3 regions of the Rhizobium sp. BK098 genome follow, and region 1 is predicted to be linked to each of the others. Evidence: predicted binding sites of a transcription regulator. Region 1 holds the regulator's gene; each other region holds the start of a gene.
What was found. Region 1 encodes PhoB, which activates phosphate uptake and scavenging genes when phosphate is short. Its sites were predicted from a motif close to TGTCATNNANCTGTCAT; they were not measured.
Positions count from the first base shown of each region.

Region 2: FHT73_RS22600 (DUF2794 domain-containing protein) is a predicted target of PhoB. The motif match lies at 1,670-1,686, and genes of this name have one in related genera.
Region 3: FHT73_RS10315 (acetoacetate decarboxylase) is a predicted target of PhoB. The motif match lies at 1,403-1,419, and genes of this name have one in related genera.

Region 1 covers NZ_JACHYY010000006.1:119,737-123,011, forward strand. Annotated here, with positions in the region: gene FHT73_RS16995 (GcrA family cell cycle regulator) at 297-833, shown strand; gene phoB (phosphate regulon transcriptional regulator PhoB) at 923-1,606, opposite strand; gene phoU (phosphate signaling complex protein PhoU) at 1,638-2,351, opposite strand; gene pstB (phosphate ABC transporter ATP-binding protein PstB) at 2,403-3,218, opposite strand; gene pstA (phosphate ABC transporter permease PstA) at 3,234-3,275, opposite strand, start outside.
Region 2 covers NZ_JACHYY010000009.1:196,301-199,575, reverse strand. Annotated here, with positions in the region: gene acnA (aconitate hydratase AcnA) at 1-328, shown strand, start outside; gene FHT73_RS22605 (thioredoxin family protein) at 587-1,330, shown strand; gene FHT73_RS22600 (DUF2794 domain-containing protein) at 1,708-2,109, shown strand; gene FHT73_RS22595 (GNAT family N-acetyltransferase) at 2,165-2,722, opposite strand; gene FHT73_RS22590 (Bax inhibitor-1/YccA family protein) at 2,842-3,275, opposite strand, start outside.
Region 3 covers NZ_JACHYY010000003.1:207,763-211,037, forward strand. Annotated here, with positions in the region: gene ppk2 (polyphosphate kinase 2) at 1-386, opposite strand, end outside; gene FHT73_RS10310 (3-hydroxybutyrate dehydrogenase) at 484-1,272, opposite strand; gene FHT73_RS10315 (acetoacetate decarboxylase) at 1,478-2,224, shown strand; gene FHT73_RS10320 (patatin-like phospholipase family protein) at 2,261-3,275, shown strand, end outside.

The DNA of each region.
Region 1 (3,275 bases):
AAACTGCCGTTTTAGCAGGTGCGAGAAAACGCTTGCCGGCAAAAGAGATGCGTCGGGCGGCGCCTATGGCAGAAATGCCACGCCCGGACAGCAAGTTGGGGAAAACCTCGAAATCGATTCCTCAAGATTCCCGCGACTCTTGTCACGGAGTCAGCCTCACACTAGGTTAAAAACCAATTGCTAGACTGCATGCGGCGGAACTAGTCACCACAATTTTAGAGCGTTTCGCGCCTCGATACCATGCGAGGCAATGGTGAGGGATTCTGCCATCGGAAACGCGACAGCGGAGACAGGGCATGAATTGGACAGACGAACGCGTCGAGAAGCTGAAAAAGCTATGGTCCGAAGGATTGAGCGCCAGCCAGATCGCTGCGCAGCTCGGTGGCGTGAGCCGTAATGCCGTCATCGGCAAGGTGCATCGCCTGAACCTCCCCGGCCGAGCGAAGGCGGGCGGCGCGACAACCGCAGCGCGCACGCCGAAGCGCAGCGCAGCGGCACCTCGCGCTGCGACCTACGGATCGCGCGTTGCTACCCGCACGGTGGTTGCCCGCCAGCAGGGCGCAACCATGCTGAAGGAAGAGATCGAGATCGATTCCGTCAACGAAATCCAGTATCGCCCGGCATCGAACGTCGTCGTTCCGATCTCCCGCCGCCTCGGCCTGACGGAACTGACGGAGCGCACCTGCAAGTGGCCGGTCGGCGATCCGCTGAAGGACGATTTCCATTTCTGCGGCAATGAGAGCCCAGATTCATCGCCTTACTGCACCTACCATCAGCGCCTGGCCTACCAGCCGGTGCATGAACGGCGTAGGCCGGCCCAGCCGCGTGGCTGAGAAGCTTGATGACTGAGATAAAGAAACGGGCCCTTGAGGCCCGTTTTCTGTTTCCGCCGCTATGTTGATGCCTGATCGGGTATCCCCGCTCAGGCCTCCATGGAGTAGCCCGCGCCGCGAACGGTGCGAATGACATCCTGCATATTGGAGAAGTTGAGCGCCTTGCGCAGGCGGCCGACATGGACGTCGACCGTGCGTTCGTCGACGTAGATATCGTGACCCCATACGCCGTCGAGCAGCTGCGAACGCGAGAAGACGCGGCCCGGCGAGGACATCAGGAACTCCAGCAGGCGGAATTCCGTCGGCCCCAGCCGCACTTCGCGGCTCTTGCGGTGAACGCGATGGGTTTCGCGGTCCAGCTCGATATCGCCGCAACGCAGCACCGTGGAGAGAACCTCCGGGCGGGCACGCCGCAGCATCGCCTTGACGCGAGCCATCAGCTCCGGCGTCGAGAACGGCTTGACGACATAATCGTCCGCGCCGGTCGAAAGCCCGCGCACGCGCTCGCTTTCCTCGCCGCGGGCCGTCAGCATGATGATCGGCAGGCGCTCAGTCTCCGGCCGCATACGCAGCCGGCGGCAGAGCTCGATGCCCGATACGCCGGGCAGCATCCAGTCGAGGATCAGGAGATCGGGGATGCGCTCCTGGAGACGCAGCTCGGCCTCATCGCCTCTGAGGATCGTGTCGACCTCGAAGCCTTCGGCCTCAAGATTGTAGCGCAGCAGAACGCTGAGCGCTTCCTCGTCTTCTACAACAGCAACTCTCGGAACCATGCGCCTATGGTCTCCTTTCTTCGCTTTCGGATTATTCGGTCACTGCGCCGACGGTATTGGCGGTATCGTCCTTCGGGCGCTCGCCTTCCGGCTGCGCGCCCGTCGCCATGTAATAGATCGTCTCGGCGATGTTGGTGGCATGGTCGCCGATGCGCTCGATGTTCTTGGCGCAGAAGAGAAGATGCGTGCAGGTGGTGATGTTGCGCGGATCTTCCATCATGTAGGTCAGCATCTCGCGAAAGAGCGAGGTGTACATGGCGTCGATTTCCTCGTCGCGTTCGCGGATCGATACGGCCTTGTCCGGCGAGCGGGTCGCGTAGACATCCAGAACTTCCTTGAGCTGGCTCAGCGCCAGTTCGGAGAGATGCTCGATGCCGCGGGCGAGACGGCGCGGGACACCGGTGCCCTGGACGGCGATGACGCGCTTTGCGGTGTTCTTGCCGAGATCGCCGACGCGCTCCAGATCGGATGCAATGCGGATCGAGCCCATGATTTCACGCAGGTCCGCCGCCATCGGCTGACGGCGGGCGATGGTAACGATCGCCTTGTCGCCGACTTCGCGCTCGGCATGGTCGAGAACGACGTCGTCGGAGATGACCTTCTGGGCCAGGGCAGCGTCGCTATTGACCAGCGCGCGTACGCTGTCGCTAACCATCTGCTCTGCCAGGCCGCCCATTTCAGCAATGCGGCGCGTCAGGAACTTCAGGTCTTCGTCATAGGCAGAGAGAATGTGAGTGGAGACCATTTTTCTATCCTCAAGGTGAACTGTGTGAAATGAGCCGCGCGCCTGACATCATCAACCAAAACGGCCCATGATGTAATCCTGCGTGCGGAAATCGTCGGGATTGGTGAACATCTTATCGGTGTCGTTCTCCTCGACCAGATGGCCGAGATGGAACATTGCGGTACGCTGCGAGACGCGGGCTGCCTGCTGCATGGAATGCGTCACGATGACGATGGTGAAATTCTCCCGCAGCTCGTGGATGAGATCCTCGACCTTGGCGGTCGCGATCGGATCGAGCGCCGAGCATGGCTCGTCCATCAGGATGACCTCCGGACTGACCGCGACGGCGCGGGCGATGCACAGACGCTGCTGCTGACCGCCCGATAGACTCGTGCCGGCATCATGGAGCCGATCCTTGACCTCGCCCCAGAGACCGGCCTTCTGCAGGCTGGTCTCGACGATATGCTCGAGATCGGCCTTTGAGCGATGCAGGCCATGGATGCGCGGGCCGTAGGCGACGTTCTCAAAGATGGACTTTGGGAATGGGTTGGGCTTCTGGAAGACCATGCCGACGCGGGCGCGCAACTCCACCACGTCGATGCTGTCGTCGTAGACATCCTGATCGTCGAGCGTGATCTTGCCAGTGACCCGGCAGGTCTCGATCGTATCGTTCATGCGGTTGAGGCAGCGCAGGAAGGTGGACTTGCCGCAACCGGAAGGGCCGATCAAAGCCGTGACGGTATTGGCGCGGATCTTCAGATTGACGTCGAAGAGCGCCCGCTTGTCGCCGTAGAACACAGAAACGTCCTGGCCGATCATCTTGTAGGGGATCGTCATCATCTTCCTGGACAATGCTTTTTCGCTGGCGGCTTCCGTCATCATGTTCATTTCGTGCGCCCTCCCTTACCAGCGCCGCTCGAAGCGGCGGCGCAGCAGGATGGCGCC
Region 2 (3,275 bases), on a different contig from region 1:
GGGCACGAACCTGCTCGGCGTGCGCGCCGTGATCGCACAGTCCTTCGAGCGCATCCACCGCTCGAACCTCGTCGGCATGGGCGTCATCCCCTTCGTCTTCGAGGAAGGCACCACCTGGGCAAGCCTCGGCCTGAAGGGCGATGAACTGGTCACGATCGAAGGCCTGGAAAACATCAAGCCGCGCGAGCGCAAGATCGCCAAGATCACCTATGGCGACGGCTCCGTGAAGGATGTTCCGATCATCTGCCGCATCGATACGCTGGATGAGGTCATCTACGTCAACAATGGCGGCATCCTGCAGACGGTTCTGCGCGATCTCGCTGCCTGATAGGCATTCAACACTGTTATTGGAGGCCGCGGGAAAACTCTTCCGGCGGCCTCTTGTTTTTCACGGTGATGTGTACGGCGAGACTTCCGCTCACTCCGGCCTCACCCCATCGTGACTTTGCGTCAGCGCGTTAAACTATTATCTCTTGTTTCAGATTTTTCGGGCTTGATGTGGCCTGGTCGCCCCAAGAAGCGCGAGTTTTGCAGAGCCCGTGTAGGCAGACGGCGCTCGAGATTGGATGCAGAGGTAGAGATAGAAATGCGCCTTCGATTTTTGGTTCCACTTCTGGCAGGCATCGCGCTGGCAAGTTCGCTGCATGCGCAGGAGGCTCCGAAGATCAAGGGCGTCGTCGAACTCTTCACTTCGCAGGGCTGCGCGTCCTGTCCCCCCGCCGACGCGGCCTTTCGCAAGTTGATCCGCCAGGGCAATGTCGTGGCGCTTGCTTACCATGTCGACTATTGGAATTACCTCGGCTGGAACGACACCATGGCGTCCAAGGACAATACGGCGCGCCAGTATGCTTATGCCCGGACGATGGGCCGCAGCGGGGTTTATACGCCACAGGCGATCGTCAATGGCAGGGACCATATGAACGGTGCCGATCTCAGTGGCATCAACGTCAAGCTCGACGAGTTTGAGCGCCTTGGCGAGGGCCTGATGGTTCCGGTCAGTGCCGCCATGAAGGGCGACGAGCTGGAGATCAAGATCGGAGCCGGGCAGGGCAAGGCCAATGTGGTTGCTGTCTATTTCGACAAGGAGCAGATGGTGGCGCCGAAGGGCGGCGAAAATACCGGCCAGCAGATTGCCTATATGCATGCCGTCTCCGATGTCGAGACGGTGGGCATGTGGGATGGCAAGGCTATGAGCCTAGTGCTGCCCTCTACGGTGCTCGATAAAGCCGGCCGGCGAGGCCTCGCGATTCTGCTGCAGGCATCGACGCCTGCGGGCGATCCGGCCGCCATCCTGGGGGCGACTGTCTTGACTGTGGGCTCGGACGGCTGAGCGGTTTTTTCTGGAGCCCTTCATTCGGCTTGGGCCGAAAAGGCTCCATATTTGGGCTGACGGCCGAAAGATCCCTATTTTGGCTGGCGCCAAGAAGGGGACCCTATTTCGGCTAGCGCCGAAAAGGGGAGGTGCCCGGCGAGGACGCATTCGGGGCTGGGGTTTAATCGATGCGCCCCGGCCGGGCCGTTTGACGCGGCGGCGCCAAACGGTTCCCTATACTTCCTGTAAATTGGGCGTCGTTTTGGCTGAAATGCGGCGCTGACGAGGTGCTTTCACAGCTGGGAAAGAAATTGTGAGCCGCCACCCGTCTTGCAATTTGATGTGGCTGAGGCAAACTGTCATTCTCCTGTCATGAGATAGCCCCTGGGGGATTGATGACTGATCAGCCGGATTTGAGACACGGTGAAAGCCGTTCCGTCGATACCAATTCATCCGTCGTCGTTGATCTCAGAGAATACAAACAGAGCAAGGACCCGCTGCCGGTGACGTTTCATCGCCGGGAGCTGGATGCGATTCTCTGGATCTATGGCCGCATGGTCGGCGAGGGCGAGTGGCGCGACTACGCCATCGACCATTTAAAGGACAAAGCGGTTTTCTCCGTCTTCAAGCGCTCCGGCGAGATGCCGCTCTTCCGCATCGAAAAGAATCCGAAGCTCTCGGCCAAGCAGGGCGCCTTTTCCGTCGTCAATACCAGCGGCATGATCCTGAAACGTGGTCATGACCTGAATCAAGTGCTGAAGGTTTTCGACAAGCAGCTGAAGCTGGTGGAGAAGTAGTTTCTGCGCGGTTCCGCAGCGGGCTAGGCGGCTCTGCAGACTGGCGGGTCAGATACTATCCCCCAAACAATGTCCCCGGATAAACCGAAGGATCCGGATCGGTTTCCGCGCCGTGTCCGAGCGCCTTCTGCATCAGCATCGTATCCAGCCACCGGCCATGCTTGTAGCCGGTGCCTTTCAACAGGCCGGTTTCGGTGAAGCCTGCGGCGCGGTGTACGGCGACGGAGGCGGGATGGGCGCCGCCGATGACGGCGATCATCTGGCGGAAGCCAAGCGTCTGGCAGCTTTCGACGAGCGCATCGAGCAGCAACCGGCCGATGCCGCGCCCTCGAGCCTCCGGCGCCAGATAGATCGAGTCCTCCACCATCCAACGATAGGCCGGCCGCGTGCGGAAGGATGAGGCGTAGGCATAGCCGAGGAACGCGCCGGCATCGTCTTCCGCGACTAGATAGGGATAACCCTTGTCACGTATCGCCTCGAACCTGGTCGTCATTTCCTCCTGGCCCGGCGGCGTGATTTCGTAGCTTGCCGTGCCGTTGAGGACGGAATCTCTGTAGATGGCGGTGATAAGGGGAAGGTCGTCTGAGGTTGCACTGCGGAGGCTGACGGACATTGCTTCTATTGCCTGATCTGCGGATTTGTGACGGGCGCTATCAAATCGCAGGGCGTGCGCCCGAGCAAATAAAAAAGGCGGCCGAAGCCGCCTTTTCGTATCTCATTCATGCCTTGCGATTAACGGCGGTTGCCCATGAATTGCAGCAGGAACATGAACAGGTTGATGAAGTCGAGGTAGAGCGACAGGGCGCCCATGATCGCCTTGCGGCCGGCCACCGTCGCATCGTCGGCGGTGTAGTACATTTCCTTGATCCGCTGCGTATCGTAAGCGGTGAGGCCTGCGAAGATAAGGACGCCGATCACGGAGATGGCGAACTGCAGGGCGGACGAAGCCAGGAAGATGTTGACGAGCGTCGCGATGATCAGGCCGAAGAGGCCCATCATCAGGAACGAACCCATCGCCGACAGGTCACGCTTGGTCGTGTAGCCGTAGAGCGACAGCGCGCCGAAGGAGGCGGCGGTCACGAAGAAGGTCTGCACGACGCTCTGGCCGGTGTAGATGATGAAGATCGATGATAGCGACAGGCCCACCAGCGCGGCGTAGACCCAGA
Region 3 (3,275 bases), on a different contig from region 1:
GCATAGCGCTGGAAATACCACTGGTGCCGCTCGCGCTCGGTCGGAGCCGGCAGTGCGACCACGCGGCAAACGCGCGGATTGAGGCGCTGCGTAACGCGCTTGATGGCGCCGCCCTTGCCGGCGGAATCGCGGCCTTCGAACAGCACAACGACCTTGAGCTTCTTGTACTGCACCCAATCCTGCAGGCGCACGAGCTCATGCTGAAGACGGAACAGTTCGCGGAAATAGACCCTGCGGTCGAGGGTTGCCTCGCCTTCGCTGACAAGGCCTTCGGCAACCAGCTCGTCGATACGGTCCTCTTCGAGCTGCATCTCCAGCTCTTCGTCGAAACTGTCGACGATCTCATCCTTGATACGGCTGAGCGGGTCCTGGTTTTCTTGTGTCATTGTGCGCTTCCTGCTCTGTTTTCATGTTGGTGCCGCGGCCTGCGGCCGCGGAAAGCCGGTATGGTCCTCGAACAAATACCGGCTATGGGTTTCGGTATTATTCGGCGGTCCAGCCGCCGTCGACGGAAAGCGTCGTGCCGGTAATCTGCTTGGCGGCATCGCCGCAGAGGAAGACGGCGATGGCTGCGACTTCATCCACAGTCACGAATTCCTTCGTCGGCTGGGCGGCGAGCAGCACATCATGCTTGACCTGCTCTTCCGTCATATTGCGCGCCTTCATCGTCTCGGGGATCTGCTTCTCGACGAGCGGCGTCCAGACATAGCCGGGCGCGATGGAGTTGACGGTCACGCCGTTCTGAGCGGCTTCCAGTGCGATCGTCTTGGTGAGACCGGTAATCCCGTGCTTGGCCGAAACATAGGCAGACTTGAAAGGTGAGGCGACCAGCGCATGCGCCGAGGAGGTGTTGATGATGCGGCCCCATTTGCGCGCCTTCATGCCGGGGATGGCAGCCTTGATGGCGTAGAAGGCAGCAAGTAGGTTGATGCGGATGATCGCTTCCCACTTGTCGTCAGGAAATTCCTCGATCGGGGCAACGAACTGGATGCCGGCATTGTTGACGAGAATATCGAGGCTGCCGAAGGCTTCCTCGGCTTCGCGCACCATGGATGTCACTTCCTCGCCATTCATCATGTTGGCGCCGGAGTAGCGGCACTTCACGCCGAAATCGGCCTCGATGGCAGCGCGTTCCTTTTCGATCGCATCGGCATCGCCAAGGCCGTTGATCGTGACATTCGCGCCTTCAGCGGCAAAGGCGCGCGCAATCGCAAGCCCGATACCGCTCGTCGAACCGGTGACCAGCGCATTCTTCGAAGTCAACGAACCCATAATGCAACTCCTGCAATCGTAATGACGTGGTTGGGTAAAGGGAAATGCTCAAGATGGGTGCACACTGCCAGCCGGATATGTCGCTTTGATAACAGTGCGGTGTCGCCTCTCGCCGCAACCCTTCGGCACCTGACACTTCACTGTCATGCAACCGTGCAAATTTGCCGCCGGCGCCCGGCTGTTTCCTCCAACGACGGAAAATACAATGAAGGTCGAAGACATTCTCAAGCATGCCTATGCGATGCCGCTGACCAATCCCTCCTATCCTCCAGGGCCCTATCGGTTCTTCGACCGCGAATACATCATCATCACCTACCGGACCTCGCGCGAGGCGCTTGAGGCCGTCGTGCCGGCCCCGCTCGAAATCGACGAGCCGCTGGTGAAATACGAATTCATCCGCATGCCCGATTCCACCGGCTTCGGCGATTATACCGAGACCGGACAGGTCATCCCGGTGACCTATCGCGGGCAAAAGGGCGGCTATGTCCACTCCATGTATCTGGATGACGATGCGCCGATCACCGGCGGCCGCGAGATCTGGGGCTTCCCGAAAAAACTAGCCAGTCCGAAGATCGTCAACGAGGGCGAGGTCATCGTCGGCACGCTGCATTATGGCAGTGTCCTTTGCGCCACGGGAACGATGGGTTACAAGCACAAGCCGATCGACCAGGGACCGCTTCTGTCCGCTCTCTCGGAACCCAACTTCCTGATCAAGATCGTGCCGCATGTCGATGCCACCCCGCGCATCTGCGAGCTTGTGCGCTACTACTTAACCGATATCACCATCAAGGAAGCCTGGACCTCGCCAGCCGCCCTCGATCTCAGGCCGCATGTCATGGCGGACGTTGCGCGGCTGCCTGTGCTGGAAGTGGTTTCCGCGGTTCATTTCACCGCCGATCTGACGCTCGGCCTCGGCGAAGTCGTTCACGACTATCTCGCAGAGCGCAGATAACCAAACCTCATTGCTATTCCATGCTGGAGACGGACCGTGCTTGAACGAAACACCAAGGCCGCAGCCCCGACTATCCCCGAAATTGCCGCTCAATATGATCGCGTCGCCCTGGTTTTCCAGGGGGGCGGCGCGCTCGGCGCCTATCAGGCCGGCGTCTACGAGGCGCTTGCCGAAGCGGGATGCGAGCCGACCTGGCTTTCCGGCGTCTCGATCGGCGCGGTCAATGCCGCGATCATCGCCGGCAACGAGCCTGGTCGGCGGCTGCAACGTCTGGAGCAATTCTGGCAGATCATCTCCGGCCGCAAGATCTGGGCCTATACGCCCGCAGGCGATTTCTTTCGCGATATCCGCAACCGCACCAGCTCGTGGATGACGATGACCATGGGCCAGCCCGGCTTCTTCAAGCCGCGCTTTCCCAATCCCTGGCTGGAGCTGCCGGGCGCAGAAGGTGCCACCAGCTTCTATGACTCGGCAGACCTCAAGAAGACGCTGGAAATGCTGATCGATTTCGACGTGCTGAACGATGGCAAGAAGCGCTTCAGCGTCGGCGCGGTGAATGTGCGCACCGGCAACTTCGTCTACTTCGACACCGACAACATCCGTATCGGCCCCGAGCACATCATGGCGAGCGGCGCCCTGCCGCCGGCGCTCCCGTCCATCCGCATCGAGGGTGAATATTACTGGGACGGCGGCATCGTCTCCAACACGCCGCTGCAATATCTGCTCGATCAGGAAGAAGACCGCAGTTCGCTCGTCTTCCAGGTCGATCTGTTCAGCGCCCGCGGCGTCCTGCCGCGCAGCATGCCGGATGTCCTTTCGCGCCATAAGGACATCATGTATTCGAGCCGCACGCGGCAGAACACCGATAATTTCAAGCGCATCCATGGACTGAAGATGAAGCTTCTGGGTGCGCTGAAGCGTGTCCCTAGGGATCAGCTAACCGCGGAAGAGGAAGAACTGATCGCCGATTATTCCGATGCCGGTGTCGTCAACATTGTGCACCTGATCTATCAGCACAAGAACTATGAAGGTCACGCCAAGGATTACGAGT